3 regions of the Desemzia sp. FAM 23989 genome follow, and region 3 is predicted to be linked to each of the others. Evidence: riboswitches for the same ligand, from Rfam matches in the RefSeq annotation. Region 3 holds a riboswitch; each other region holds the start of a gene.
What was found. A riboswitch is a leader RNA that binds a small molecule or an ion and turns the genes downstream of it on or off. The one in region 3 is predicted to bind thiamine pyrophosphate.

Region 1 (4,245 bases), on a different contig from region 3:
TTCCGAAAGGCTGTCAAGGCTAAATCATCTTGTCCCACGTGTATACCATCAGCATTTAATTGTATAGCAAGCTCAACATCGTCATTGACAATAAAAGGTACTTGGTACATTGCACACAATCTTTGACATGCTTTGGCAAAATCTACATAGGCTGAACCAGTCAACGCTCCTTTTCCTTTCTCGCGTAACTGAAAACAGGTTATCCCTGCCTGCAAAGCTTCTTCGAGTGTTTTCAATGGGTCTTTTTTGCAATTCACTGTACCCATGACAAAATAAATAGTTAAAATACTTCTATCCATTTACTTCTACCTCACATATTCCTTGGTTGCATTTGTAAGCAAAGTGGTTCGTCGGCCCATGACCGTGACCAATATAAAGCGGTGTAGAAACAGCTAGTTGAATAAATTTTTTCGCTTCAACGATCGCTTCTTGCATGGATAGTCCTTTCGCTATATTGGCTGTTAAAGCAGCAGAAAATGTACAGCCTGTCCCATGTGTATCTTTTGTTTTCACACGATTGGTGGTCAATTGAAAAGACTGCTCGCAAGTGTATACTCTATCAATTGCCTGTTCTTCTTCTAAATGTCCACCTTTGATGACAACACATTGAATACCCATTCGCAACAGTTGTTGTGCTGCTTTTTCTATATCTTTCGTATTTTTAATACGAATACCTGTCAGCACTTCTGCTTCTGGGATGTTTGGGGTGCAAATGGTGGTATAGGGAAACAGCTTTTCTATTAAAGTTTTTGCTGCTGATTCTTGCAATAGCTTTGCTCCGCCTTTTGCAATCATCACCGGATCAACGATAAGCGGTATATTTTGTTTTTTTAGGATTTCAGCTACCCCATCAATTATTTCAACTGAAAACAACATCCCCGTTTTGATAGCTTTTACTGAAAAATCATCTAGTACAGTTTGGATCTGTTGTTGCACAAAATATGGCGGTACTTCATAAATATCATGTACACCCAGTGTATTTTGATCTGTTAATGCTGTAATGGCTGTGGTCCCAAATACCCCTAACTCTTGAAATGTTTTTAGATCTGCTTGAATCCCAGCTCCCCCGCCTGAATCTGATCCTGCAATCGTTAATGCAATCATTGTCCTGCCTCCGCTATCTTTTGCAGAGCATTCATAAATTGTACAGCGAATGTCCCCACTTCATTTCCACTCTGTTCAGCAGCTTGTTTATACGCTTGTAGAGTGGTAGCTAATTGATTGAATGAGGCTTCTTTTCCACTCGCAAGCGAAGCTGTACAAACAGCGCTTAATAAACACCCCATACCTGTAATACGTGTAGCAATTTCGTTGCCTCCAGACACGTATCGCTCTTCTTGACCATCCGTTAAATAATCGGTTTCTCCTGTGACGATGACTTGACAGCGATACTTCAAGGCAATTTCTCGCGCTACTTTGGAAACAGGCATCGCCCCTATGCCGCTGTCCACTCCTTTTTGATGCCATTCTTTACCTGCAATTGCGGCTAGTTCTCCTGCATTGCAGCGGATCAAATCAACCTGCATTCTTTTTAAAAGTTGTTGCACCACTTGTTTTCGATAGCTTGAAATACCGATTCCTACAGGATCCAGTACAACAGGAACTCCTAACTCATTTGCTTTTTTTCCAGCTACCAACATCGTTTGGATAGTGCGGTCATTTACGGTACCGATATTGATCAATACTCCTTGAGCAGCTGTCACGACATCAGCAACCTCATTCACTTCATCCGCCATAATAGGAGAAGCTCCGATAGCAAGTAATCCATTAGCCATAAAATTTGCCACCACATAATTAGTGATACAATGGACTAAAGGAGCTGTTTGTTTGACTCTTGATAACATTTATTACACCCTTTCCTTGGTTTCTCTAGCTTATTCAAATAGGCTGATCTCAATCCTCCTTTATAGAACGTGAGCACAAAAAAAGGCTCTACAAATATGCAGAAGCCAAAAAAGTGTATAAGAAACTCACTATTTGCTCCCTACGTCAGTATGAACTAACAGGTTCAAAGGGTCAGGTTTTACCTTCTCAACACGACTGTGTCCCCCCGCAATTAAGCGTTTTACAAAAGAAAAAGCTCCCCAAATAAAATTGGAGAGCTCAGTACGAATATAGTCGTTAGAATACATATGTACGATTGTGCTCCCTACGTTAGTGTTAACTAACAGGTTCAAAGGGTCAGGTTTTAACCTTCTCAACACGATTATGTCCCCCTGCAAAACATTTAATTACTTATAAGTTTACTATAGATAATAAATTTAATCAATCACTTTACTGTCTTTAATACACCGCTTATCGTTCTCTTTTAAAGTATAAAAGCCTCATTATTTGTGGTCTTAAGATAGCAGTGTTAAAGTAATCATAACTAGAGAACCAATCAGAGAGAGGAGTACCTTTTTATGAAAACTATCGCGATTAAAGAATTTGGGTCAGCTGATCAATTAAGAGAGATGGAAATGGAGAAGCCTTCTATCAAAGATGATCAGGTATTAATTGAAGTTCATGCTTTCTCCATTAACCCCGTTGATTGCAAAAGACGTTCCGGTAAAATGGGCGGCAAACTTCCTATGGTGCTTGGTGGTGATGTCGCTGGTATCGTAAGTGAAATTGGTACAAATGTCACGAATGTAAAGCCAGGTGATCGTGTATTTGCTAATGCATCCAAAACTTACGCTGAATATGCCCGATCTCGCGCCGAAGTAACGATTAAAATCCCTGATAAACTCTCTTTTGTGGAAGCAGCTGCAATTCCATTAGCTGGACAAACCGCTTGGGAAGCTTTAATAGATAAAGGACAATTAAGGGATAATGAAAAAGTCTTGATTCACGCAGGGGCTGGCGGAGTAGGCTCATTGGCTATACAAATTGCTAAACATTACAAAGCTTACGTTATTTCGACAGCCAGTGAGAAAAACAAAGCATTCCTTACTTCTCTAGGCGTGGACTATTTCATTGATTACAACAAAGAGGATTTTGAAAAAGCAGTCAGTGATGTCGATCTCGTACTAGACCCTTTAGGAGGCAAAACTCAAGAAAAAAGTTTCACTGTTCTAAAAAAAGGCGGGCGCTTAGTTTCCTTAGTACAAGAACCGGATGAAACTACATTAAAAAAATTAGGGATGATAGGAATTATTTTCAGTATGACCCCCACAAGCGAACGCCTGCAAACCTTAGCTGATTTACTTACCAGTGGAAAAATCAAAGCCATAGTCAGTCAAACTTACCCTTTTACAGAAGAAGGGGTACGTAAAGCACATGAACAAAGTGAAACAGGTCATACAAGAGGAAAAATCGTGATTAAAGTAAAATAAACAAAAAGATGGAGTCAAGAATTTTTCTTGACTCCATCTTTTTGTTTATTTTTATTGGTTCTCATCTAATAGATCTTTTTCAGAATCATAATCTAAATCGTTGAGAGTTTCATCCAACTTATCTGCAGGAATCGTTTGATCTTCATTAGGTTCTGCTGATGTCCCATGAACGTTTCCATGCGGAGCTTCCATTTCGTCAGAATATTTTTCTTTTAAGTCCTGAGCTTTCTCTTCGCCGACCTCTTTCCATTCCTGTGCTTTTTCTACTCCTACTTCTTTCCATTCTTGCCCTTTTTCCATTCCAGTATCTTTAACGTCGGTAAATTTATCCTTAATATCCGAACGTAATTCTTTCCCAGACTTAGGCGCAAATAACAAGGCAACTAGTGCACCTGCTAAAGGCAGAGCAATCATTTTAGCCACTTCCATATGTTTTACCTTGGCAGGCATCGCCTTAGTAACCCCTTTAGCAAGTTTGGCTTTGGTCTTCATACTTGGTTTAGCCATATGGTGCATATGGTGTGTGGAAGGTAAATAGTCTTTCGCTGTATCGTATGCATCTTGAGCATAATCGGTTCCCATGTCCATCAATTTTGTTAATTTCATACTATTCGTGCTCCTCTCACTTCTTGTTTTTCCTGTATTCCTATAAGTGTTTACATGATTATCATATAACAAATATAGAATTCTCTAAAGTAAAACGCACTCAAAATATACGAGATCACTTTCTAGACAGTTTTAAAAAGTATATTTCTAAAACTAAATGCAGACCAATCATCTCCTAAAACACCTTAATAAAGTCGTAACACTTTCCCATTTAAAGTAAGTGCTTTCATAAATGCTCAATGTGGTAATCATCATGAATTCTACCGTCTTCAGTAACTTCATCTTTCACATCAAGGTCATTATCACATCAAATAACTATTTATGA
Region 2 (4,245 bases), on a different contig from region 3:
TGATCAAAGAGCATGAAATTAATCCAATAGGAATTGGGAGTGATGTAGATGTCAAAGGCTATATACATTATTCCTTTAATTCTGATTTAGGAAGCAAACACTTGTGAAAGAACTAGATTTGTATAAAAATGGCTTTCCAGAATCGCGGTAATTAAATTAATTGCTATAATTAAGCTTAGATATCTAAAGAATCCACCGTTTTTCTTCATTTCTTTGGTATAATGATTAAGATGATTTTTTATGAGAAGAGTAAGGTAAATAGAGTCAACTCGTAAAAGAAAAAGTATGCCGAAAAGAATACATAGGCTTACAGCAGAAAAGCCTGTGTATTTCTTTTTGTGTATTGCAGTAAATAGTTACACGGGGTGGTTTGTTGTAAGAGAGTAAGGAAAAGTATTTGTTATTAAGAAAATTATTTAGTTAAAAAAAGAAAAGAGGACATAGAATTGAACGAAAAAATATACGATAAGAACAGCATCAAAAAAATCAAAGGGTTAATGATTGGTCTTTTAGTCATTATCTTATTGGTAGGTGGATTTTTAGTGTTTTTTGAAAAAATCGAAAATGGTTATGTAGGGGTTCGTTATTCAATGAACGGCGGAGTGAGAGATCAAACGCTAAGCCAAGGGGTTAAATTTGTCGGATTGGATAAAGTAACTCAGTATCCTATTCGCTTACAGACGGTTAAAGCAGAGAAGTTGAATTTGGCTACGGAAGATGGAAAAGCTACCCATGTATCGATTACATATGCTTACAAAGTCGATTCGAAAAAAGTTTCCGATGTGTTTAAAGAATTTGGGAGCATCAGCGTAGAAGATATTGAAGCTAACTGGTTGAAGGCACAATTGCTGAAATCATCGCGTAGTGTCGTTGCTAGATATAGCTTGTTGGATGTAACGGGATCAAAATCAACAGAAGTTCAGCAATCGATTTTAGAAGATTTCACTAAAGCAGTTGAACCTAAAGGATTCTTGGTAGAAGACGTTGCTTTTGGAGTTCCAGATGTTGATGCGGAAACGCAAAAATCCATTGATGAGATCATCAAAGCGGGTCAAGAAAAAGAAAAAGCTCTCTTGGAAGCCGATACAGCCAAAACAAAAGCAGACAGTTTAGCTTACCAAAAAGTAAAAGCAGCAGAAGCAGAGGCGGAAGCCAATAAAAAATTATCTGAATCCATTTCTGAAGAATTGATCAAGTTAAAAGAAGTAGAAGCACGTTTAGAACATGGTTGGGTTGAAGTACAAACGGGTCAGGCAATTGTTGATACTAACGAGTAGGTGATAAAAATGATTTTCTTCTTAGGTAAACTTATTTTTGCAGCGATAGTGGTCATTTTAATAGGAAACTTATTGTCTTTGCTGTTTAAAAAAGATCCTAAACAGGAAGATGATGATTTGAATTTTTAAGGACTTGTTGCAAAAAGGGAAAAGGGATTCTTGTTTCACAACACAAGCTCTCTTTTTTTCCTTTCTTTTTTCTGCCACAGCTTTTATTACTTTATATTTCTTATCTTCATTCATCGTTAGTATTATCCTTTTCATGATTTTATTTTATCATTTTGGGACATTTTATGCTTCGACCTACTTAGGACATTATCACGTTCGAACGATAAATTCTAAAATAATAAAAATGTTTAGCTTGCCATCGATTTTCTTTTCAAGTATACTGAATTAACAAAATTAAATAGTTATTTAATCCGGAGAGCCTTTTAAAGGAGGCTGAGAGTGCTAGAAGCAGATTCGTGAACCTGATCAACTTTATTGTTGCGTAGGAAGATTATAATTTTTACTATACTCTTTTTCTGGATTATTAACTGGAAAAGGAGTTTTTATTTTGTCAAAAAAAGAATATGTCTCATACGGCAGTTGCGCAGTAGGTGTTCCTGGTTCAAAAGAAGGAATTGCGGGAATTAGATTCAACTTAGCCCCGATGTCTGATAACTTTGTCGACATTATCCTCTCTTCACTTGAAAATGTAGACACTTCTATGGTGTGGAGTGAAACTGATCCCACTTCAACGGTTTACCGTGGTAGAGAATCGGCTGTATTTGACGGCGTTCGAGCGGTATTTTCTCAAGCATATCATGATGATGTACATATGAGTCTTCATATGACTATCTCGAAAGGTTGCCCGGGAGATCACGATGCAGACTACACACTTGATTATGATGATAGACGTATCAATGACCGCAACAGCCGCAAAAGATCCTTCCCAGTTGTTGGTAAATTTTCGCTGTATCCAATGGGCACTGATAACTATATGTCACTTATTGAAGAAGTGGTTAACAATGGGATTGACCGAGGTGTTTATGCTGGAAGTGGCCATTACACGACTTACTTAAAAGGTGAAGTACATGATGTCTTTGATTATTTAGAATATGTCGCAGAAAGAACAGGCAAAGATGTTAGCCATTATATTATAGAAGCCTCTTTACTCTGTAACTTACCTGAGGGGGAATCATTATGAATAAAGAGCCATTGAAATTAAGAGACTTTATTTTTATGGGATTAATCTCTGTCGCATTTGGAATTGTTTATTTAATTGCATTGTATTTAGGAGCTGCTCTAACAACTGCTCTCACTCCAGCAGGTATTGGTATTTTAGGATATGAACCTTTTTACGGGATATGGTTTATGGCACCTGTTGTTGCTCTTTACGTTCTTAGACGGCCAAGCGTGGGTATTATTACTGAAATATTTGCTGCTGTTATAGAAGTTGTTTTGGGAAATGTTTTTGGTCCCATTGTTATAGTCAGTGCCTTTATTCAAGGTTTAGGTGTTGAATTGCCTTATATGTTTACGAAATACCGTCGCTATAATATGAGAAATTCAATGGTAGGTGCCGTTTTGGCTACCATTTTCAGTTTTATCTGGACTGCATTCAGAAACGATTATGCTTCACTTGAAATTTCTATCGTTATCGCTATCTTTGTTATTCGTTTAGTAAGTTCACTTATTTTTACTGGGTTTATTGCGCATAAAATTTGTATTGCTTTGGACAATACGGGGCTATTGAAATCTTATGGTGTCAGTCATGAAAAAGGGAAATAATCATGGACTTGTTGTTGAGCAATTAGAATTCAATCTAGAAGATAGCGTACACTTTTTGGATATAAGTTTTTCAATCAATCCTGGAGAAATTGTGCTTCTAGCGGGTGCAAGCGGATCAGGAAAAAGTACACTAGCAGGTGTTCTAACAGGATATTATCCTGAAAGTGGCGGCACATTAAAATCCGGCACAATTTCTGTTTCTGGACAAGACCTATTATCTATGGACAATCAGGAATCTATGAGGTATATATCTGCATCATTTCAGAATGCCCGACTAGCATTTGCTATGGAAAATCTCTATCAAGAATTAATTTTTTGCTTAGAGAACAAAGGTTTTGATCCTTCATTAATGGATGAAATGGTTAAAGAACACGCAAAGAAAACAGGTGTTACCGAATTGCTTGAACGTTCTTTTGATGCCATGTCTGGTGGAGAATTACAGCGATCAAACTTTTCATGTTTGGAAATCATTGATCCACTCGTCTATATATTAGATGAACCATTTTCTAACTTGGATGATCAAAAAGCAAACGAACTTCAAGAAACAATTTTAGAACTAAAAAAACAAAATAAAATCATTCTAGTCATCGATCACCGTCTTGATAGGTGGCAATTCGTTGACCGAATGATGGTATTAAGTCGAGTGGGGCAACTTCTAGAGACAAATATCTCACTTAATCCACTTTCTACTAACGATCAACTCCTACTTGAACAAGAAGGGTTATTATCAGAACTAGAAAAACCTCTGCAACGAGCAGAAGTATCAAATAACTTGGAGCCTATTTTTCAAATCGAAAATATAACGATTAAACTAGGAGAATATAAAACAAAGTGGCTGAAAAAAATGTGGCATCCTTACCGCATTTTAGTAAAAAACTGCAACATGAAGATTTATCCAGGAGAATTAATTGCATTACAAGGAAAAAGTGGATCCGGTAAATCAACTATTTTTCAGACGATTCTGGGGGAATATCCTTTTGACGGGACTATGCATATGAAAGATTTAAAGTTTGATTCTAAGAATAGGAAAGATTGGCTTTCTCAAATTGGAGTTGTTTTTCAAGATCCTTCTCTTCAATTTTTAACAACTTCATGTTTTGACGAATTGAATATTGGAGTGCAAGCTGTTTATCCTGAAAAGACTGAAGAAGAAACTACAAAATTAATCACTAATCTCTTGAAGCGACATAACTTA
Region 3 (4,245 bases):
ATCTAGTTTATATCGTGACTAGCCCTTCAAATGAAATGGAAGTTACAGTAGCCACTACTGAAAATATGGTTTACCGTGCTGGTGGAGAAGTAAAACAAATCACCGATAATCTGAAAGCTTCTGGACATGCTACACCGAACGATCTGAAGTTGATGATCAACTTGATCCAACCGAAGTACTTCATTCCTGTAACTGGAGAGTACCGTATGTTGGCAGCTCATGCTGACTTAGCTCATGAAGTAGGGATCTCATATAAAAATATCATTATTCCTGGCAAAGGGGATATCATGGAATATTCTCACAACCGCTTGACGATGTCTGGCCAAGTAGAATCTGGGAATACTATGGTAGACGGTATTGGAATCGGGGATATCGGAAATATTGTCTTGCGTGACCGTAAGCTATTGTCTCAAGATGGGATTCTGATCGCTGTGGTGACAATTAATCGTAAAACAAAAGAAATTACGTCTGGTCCACAAGTCATGACTCGTGGTTTTGTATACGTCAAAGAAAATACGCAATTGATTGAACAAAGCAGCGAAATGGTCCAAAAAGTCGTTGAAGAGAACTTACAGCAAAATGAATTTGAATGGGGAGCTTTGAAGCAAGACATCAGAGACTCATTAAGCAAATTCTTGTTCGATAAGACACGCAGAAGACCGGTTATCTTACCGATCATTATGGAAGTCAGCAATTCAAAACGCAGAAGATAAATTAAGGCATAGGCTAGGACATTTGTCCTAGCCTTATTTAAAACCCTTAATGGGTCGTTCAAAAAGTTTAGAGAGGACAAAATATGAAAACAGACCTTCAAAAAGAGATTTTAAAGCAGACAGAACAGTTTGTCTTTCAGTTATTGAAGAAAGACGCTTCCGGACATGATTGGTGGCATATTCATCGTGTACGTAATCTAGCCTTGCAAATGGCAGCTGAAGAACCCGGGGAAGTAGATGCTTTTATTTGTGAGATGGCTGCATTGCTGCATGATGTCCCAGATGAAAAATTAAATGAGACACCTGAAGCAGGAGAAAAAAAATTAACCGATTGGTTGAATCAGCTATCTTTAACCCACGCCGAAAAAGAGTCTCTTTTATTTATTGTGCTGAACTTGTCCTATAAAGGTGGAACCAATAAAATAGAGATGACTTCTATAGAGGGAAAACTCGTGCAAGATGCAGATCGGTTAGATGCCATTGGAGCAATCGGTATTGCCAGAACAATGGCTTATTCGGGTTCCCGTGGTCGGTTGATTCATGATCCTTCTAAAATGCCGAGAGAAGGGGTATCTTACGAAGAGTATCGATCTGGAGAAGATACAGCGATCATGCATTTTTATGAAAAATTATTAAAGTTGAAAGACACGATGAATACTCAAACAGGAAGATCTTTTGCTGAAAACAGACACCAGTTTATGGAACAGTTTTTGCAAGAATTTTATTTGGAGTGGGATGGGTTGAAGTAATCAGAGTATTGCAAATCAGAGAAATTAAGAACGTTTCAAGAGACATTTATTAGTCCTGTCTGTTATTCTTATACTGAAAAAGAATAATGAAAAAGGCAAGGTGAAGGGCTATGGAAAAGATAATTCTAAGAGAAGCGGTTATAGAAGATGCTCCAAAATTAGAAAATTATGCCATTGATTCAAATTCTTATATTGTTAAGCCAATGGATGCTTTAACCGAGAGTATGCATGAAACTGAAAAACACCCGATTTTGATTTTAAAGGGGCAGGAATTGATTGGTTTTTTTATCCTTCAACTTGGAGTAGGGGTGTCCACTTTTACAGACAATCCAAAAGCAATTCTATTTAGAGCACATTCGATTGATTTGAATTATCAAGGAGAAGGATATGCTAAAAAGTCTTTAGAACTGCTGCCCGACTATGTGCGCTATCATTATCCCATGATCAACGAAATTGTGTTGTCTGTCTCTATAGACAATATCAGCAGTCAAATGCTGTATATTCAATCAGGTTTTTCAAATACTCAACAACGGATCAACATAGGGGACAGTATAGAATTTGTATTAGCTAAAAAGTTAGACTAATCAAATCGTTTCAACCCGGAGAGCAGTATTGACAAGGGTTGAAATATTCGGTATAGTGAATAGGTAAAAACTGAATGAACGTCCATCACAAAGGGGTGCTTTTTTAAGCTGAGATTGAATCGATGATTCTGACCCTTCGAACCTGTTCGTTAGCACGAGCGTAGGAATTGTGACAGAGCACAAAAGTATGTAGTCTAATTACTCAAGTGATCTCCTCCTTTGTTGTTTGGCATTGTTCAAATTATAAAGGAGGTTTTTTTATGCGCAACAAAAAGTTTGGTGTGTGGATAGAAGGGACGATTATAGCTGCTTTAGCCATTGTATTATCGCTTATCCCAACAAATATCGGTCCGTCTTTTACAGTTTCATTAGGGATGGTGCCTCTCACGCTTTATGCGTTTAGGAGAGGTTTTGTTCCAGCAGTTTATGCTGGTTTTTTATGGGGGATCTTGCATTTTGTAATTGGTAATGCCTATATTCTAAGTCCTTTACAAGGATTTATTGAATATTTTATTGCCTTTGCCTTTGCAGGTTTCGGAGGATTATTTGCTGCTAAAATCCATTCGCTCAGTCAAACCGATCAGACGGTTAAATTGAATCTGTATATTGTTCTGGGAACATTTTCCGGTACGATGGCACGGTTCTTCTGGCATTTTGTAGCAGGTTATTATTTCTGGGGCAGCTACGCACCAGAAGGGATGAGTGCTTTATTGTATTCTTTCGTGACACAGATTTTGAGTGGAGTAATCACAGCGGTCGTAGTCAGCATCTTACTGATAGCGATCAAAAAAACAGCCCCACAATTATTTTCATCCGCAACACTTTAATACAAGATCAAAGGACGGGATATTACTATCTCGTCTTTTTTTGAAGCTAAAAAGGGTTGTCGGTCAAAATTATGATTGACTTTTTTTTCGACTAGTACATACTAAATAAGTAATGTTATCCTTTTTAGGAGACTGCATCAACCAACCCATAAGGAAGTGAAGCACATATGACAAAAAATAAAAGTGAAAGAAAGAAATCCCAGTGGAGTACCGTGATTCTTGTAATGGGAGGTTCAGCAATTGTCGGTTTAACAATTGGCTTTGTTGCAGGAGTATTTTTGGAAACTGATGCAATTGAATTAAATTTAAGTCTGTTGTTTATTGGGTTCATAGCTTTTTTTATCAGTTATTTGATACATATTTTACTTCATGAAATGGGTCATTTGGTATTTGGGTTGATGACCGGCTATGCTTATGTTTCTTTCCGAATAGGTTCCTTGACATTTGTCAAAGAAGAAGGAAGTATCCAACAAAAACGAATGAACTTACCTGGTACAGGAGGGCAATGTTTGATGTCCCCTCCTGCATATAACGAGGGTGATTTTCCATTTGTGTTATATAATTTAGGCGGAGTTTTAGTGAATGCAGTGCTTTCTATCGCACTATTTGGGCTAATCTTTAACGGTGTATTTTTTTCACCTGTCTTGACGATAATTTGGAGTGCTTTTGCATTGGCAGGTTTGTTTACAGCAGCAACCAATGGAATTCCGATGAAAATGGGAGGCATACCAAATGATGGCTACAATTTGTATTTGTTGTTAAAAAATCAGAAAAATAAATACGCTTTTTACACCCAACTCAAAATAAATGCTTTGATGACACAAGGAAAACGAGTGAAAGATATTCCGCTAACAACTCTTCAATTAGAAGGAGAAAAAGACTATTCCAATCCTTTAAAAGTCGCCATGTATTTATTGGAATATAACTGGTATATAGATCAGTTGAAATTTGAAGAAGCGAGACTATGCTTAACAGCTTTTGATCCGTATATAGAAGAAATGTCAGTGTTATATAAGAATGAATTAACTTGTGAACGCTTGTTTTTAGAGTTGATTCAAGATGCTGACCCGTTCATAGTGAAGAAATTTTATACCAATGAATTACAGAAATACATTAAAATGACGACTTATTTGCCGAATAAGAAACGGTTAATGATGGCTTATGAAGCTTTCCATCAACGAAATTACTCTAAAGCTATAGAATATTATAATGAATTGCAGAAAACCGCAACTATGTACCCTGTAAAAGGCGAATCAGCTATGGAACGGATGCTGGGAGAGTGGATAAAAGAAAAAATGTCCTTTCTTACTATGGCTGATGAGAAAAAAAGAGTATGATAGCTAAGGTGATGACACGACAAGTCGATATCTAT

Region 1: linked by a shared signal. The riboswitch ahead of thiM (hydroxyethylthiazole kinase) and the one ahead of thiT (energy-coupled thiamine transporter ThiT) in region 3 are both predicted to bind thiamine pyrophosphate.
Region 2: linked by a shared signal. The riboswitch ahead of ACEN36_RS10635 (YkoF family thiamine/hydroxymethylpyrimidine-binding protein) and the one ahead of thiT (energy-coupled thiamine transporter ThiT) in region 3 are both predicted to bind thiamine pyrophosphate.

What each region holds. Positions count from the first base shown of each region.
Region 1 is NZ_JBGQQT010000002.1:714-4,958, reverse strand. It holds gene thiE (thiamine phosphate synthase) at 1-299, opposite strand, end outside; gene thiD (bifunctional hydroxymethylpyrimidine kinase/phosphomethylpyrimidine kinase) at 292-1,104, opposite strand; gene thiM (hydroxyethylthiazole kinase) at 1,101-1,844, opposite strand; TPP riboswitch at 1,965-2,062, opposite strand; TPP riboswitch at 2,130-2,228, opposite strand; gene ACEN36_RS01550 (NADP-dependent oxidoreductase) at 2,403-3,314, shown strand; gene ACEN36_RS01545 (YtxH domain-containing protein) at 3,366-3,920, opposite strand.
Region 2 is NZ_JBGQQT010000020.1:30,154-34,398, reverse strand. It holds gene ACEN36_RS10650 (SPFH domain-containing protein) at 498-1,277, shown strand; gene ACEN36_RS10645 (hypothetical protein) at 1,347-1,520, opposite strand; TPP riboswitch at 1,688-1,791, shown strand; gene ACEN36_RS10640 (hypothetical protein) at 1,758-1,952, opposite strand; gene ACEN36_RS10635 (YkoF family thiamine/hydroxymethylpyrimidine-binding protein) at 1,930-2,466, shown strand; gene ACEN36_RS10630 (ECF transporter S component) at 2,463-3,050, shown strand; gene ACEN36_RS10625 (ABC transporter ATP-binding protein) at 3,034-4,245, shown strand, end outside.
Region 3 is NZ_JBGQQT010000001.1:283,101-287,345, forward strand. It holds gene ACEN36_RS01280 (ribonuclease J) at 1-713, shown strand, start outside; gene ACEN36_RS01285 (HD domain-containing protein) at 797-1,462, shown strand; gene ACEN36_RS01290 (GNAT family N-acetyltransferase) at 1,573-2,046, shown strand; TPP riboswitch at 2,128-2,230, shown strand; gene thiT (energy-coupled thiamine transporter ThiT) at 2,307-2,873, shown strand; gene ACEN36_RS01300 (hypothetical protein) at 3,041-4,210, shown strand.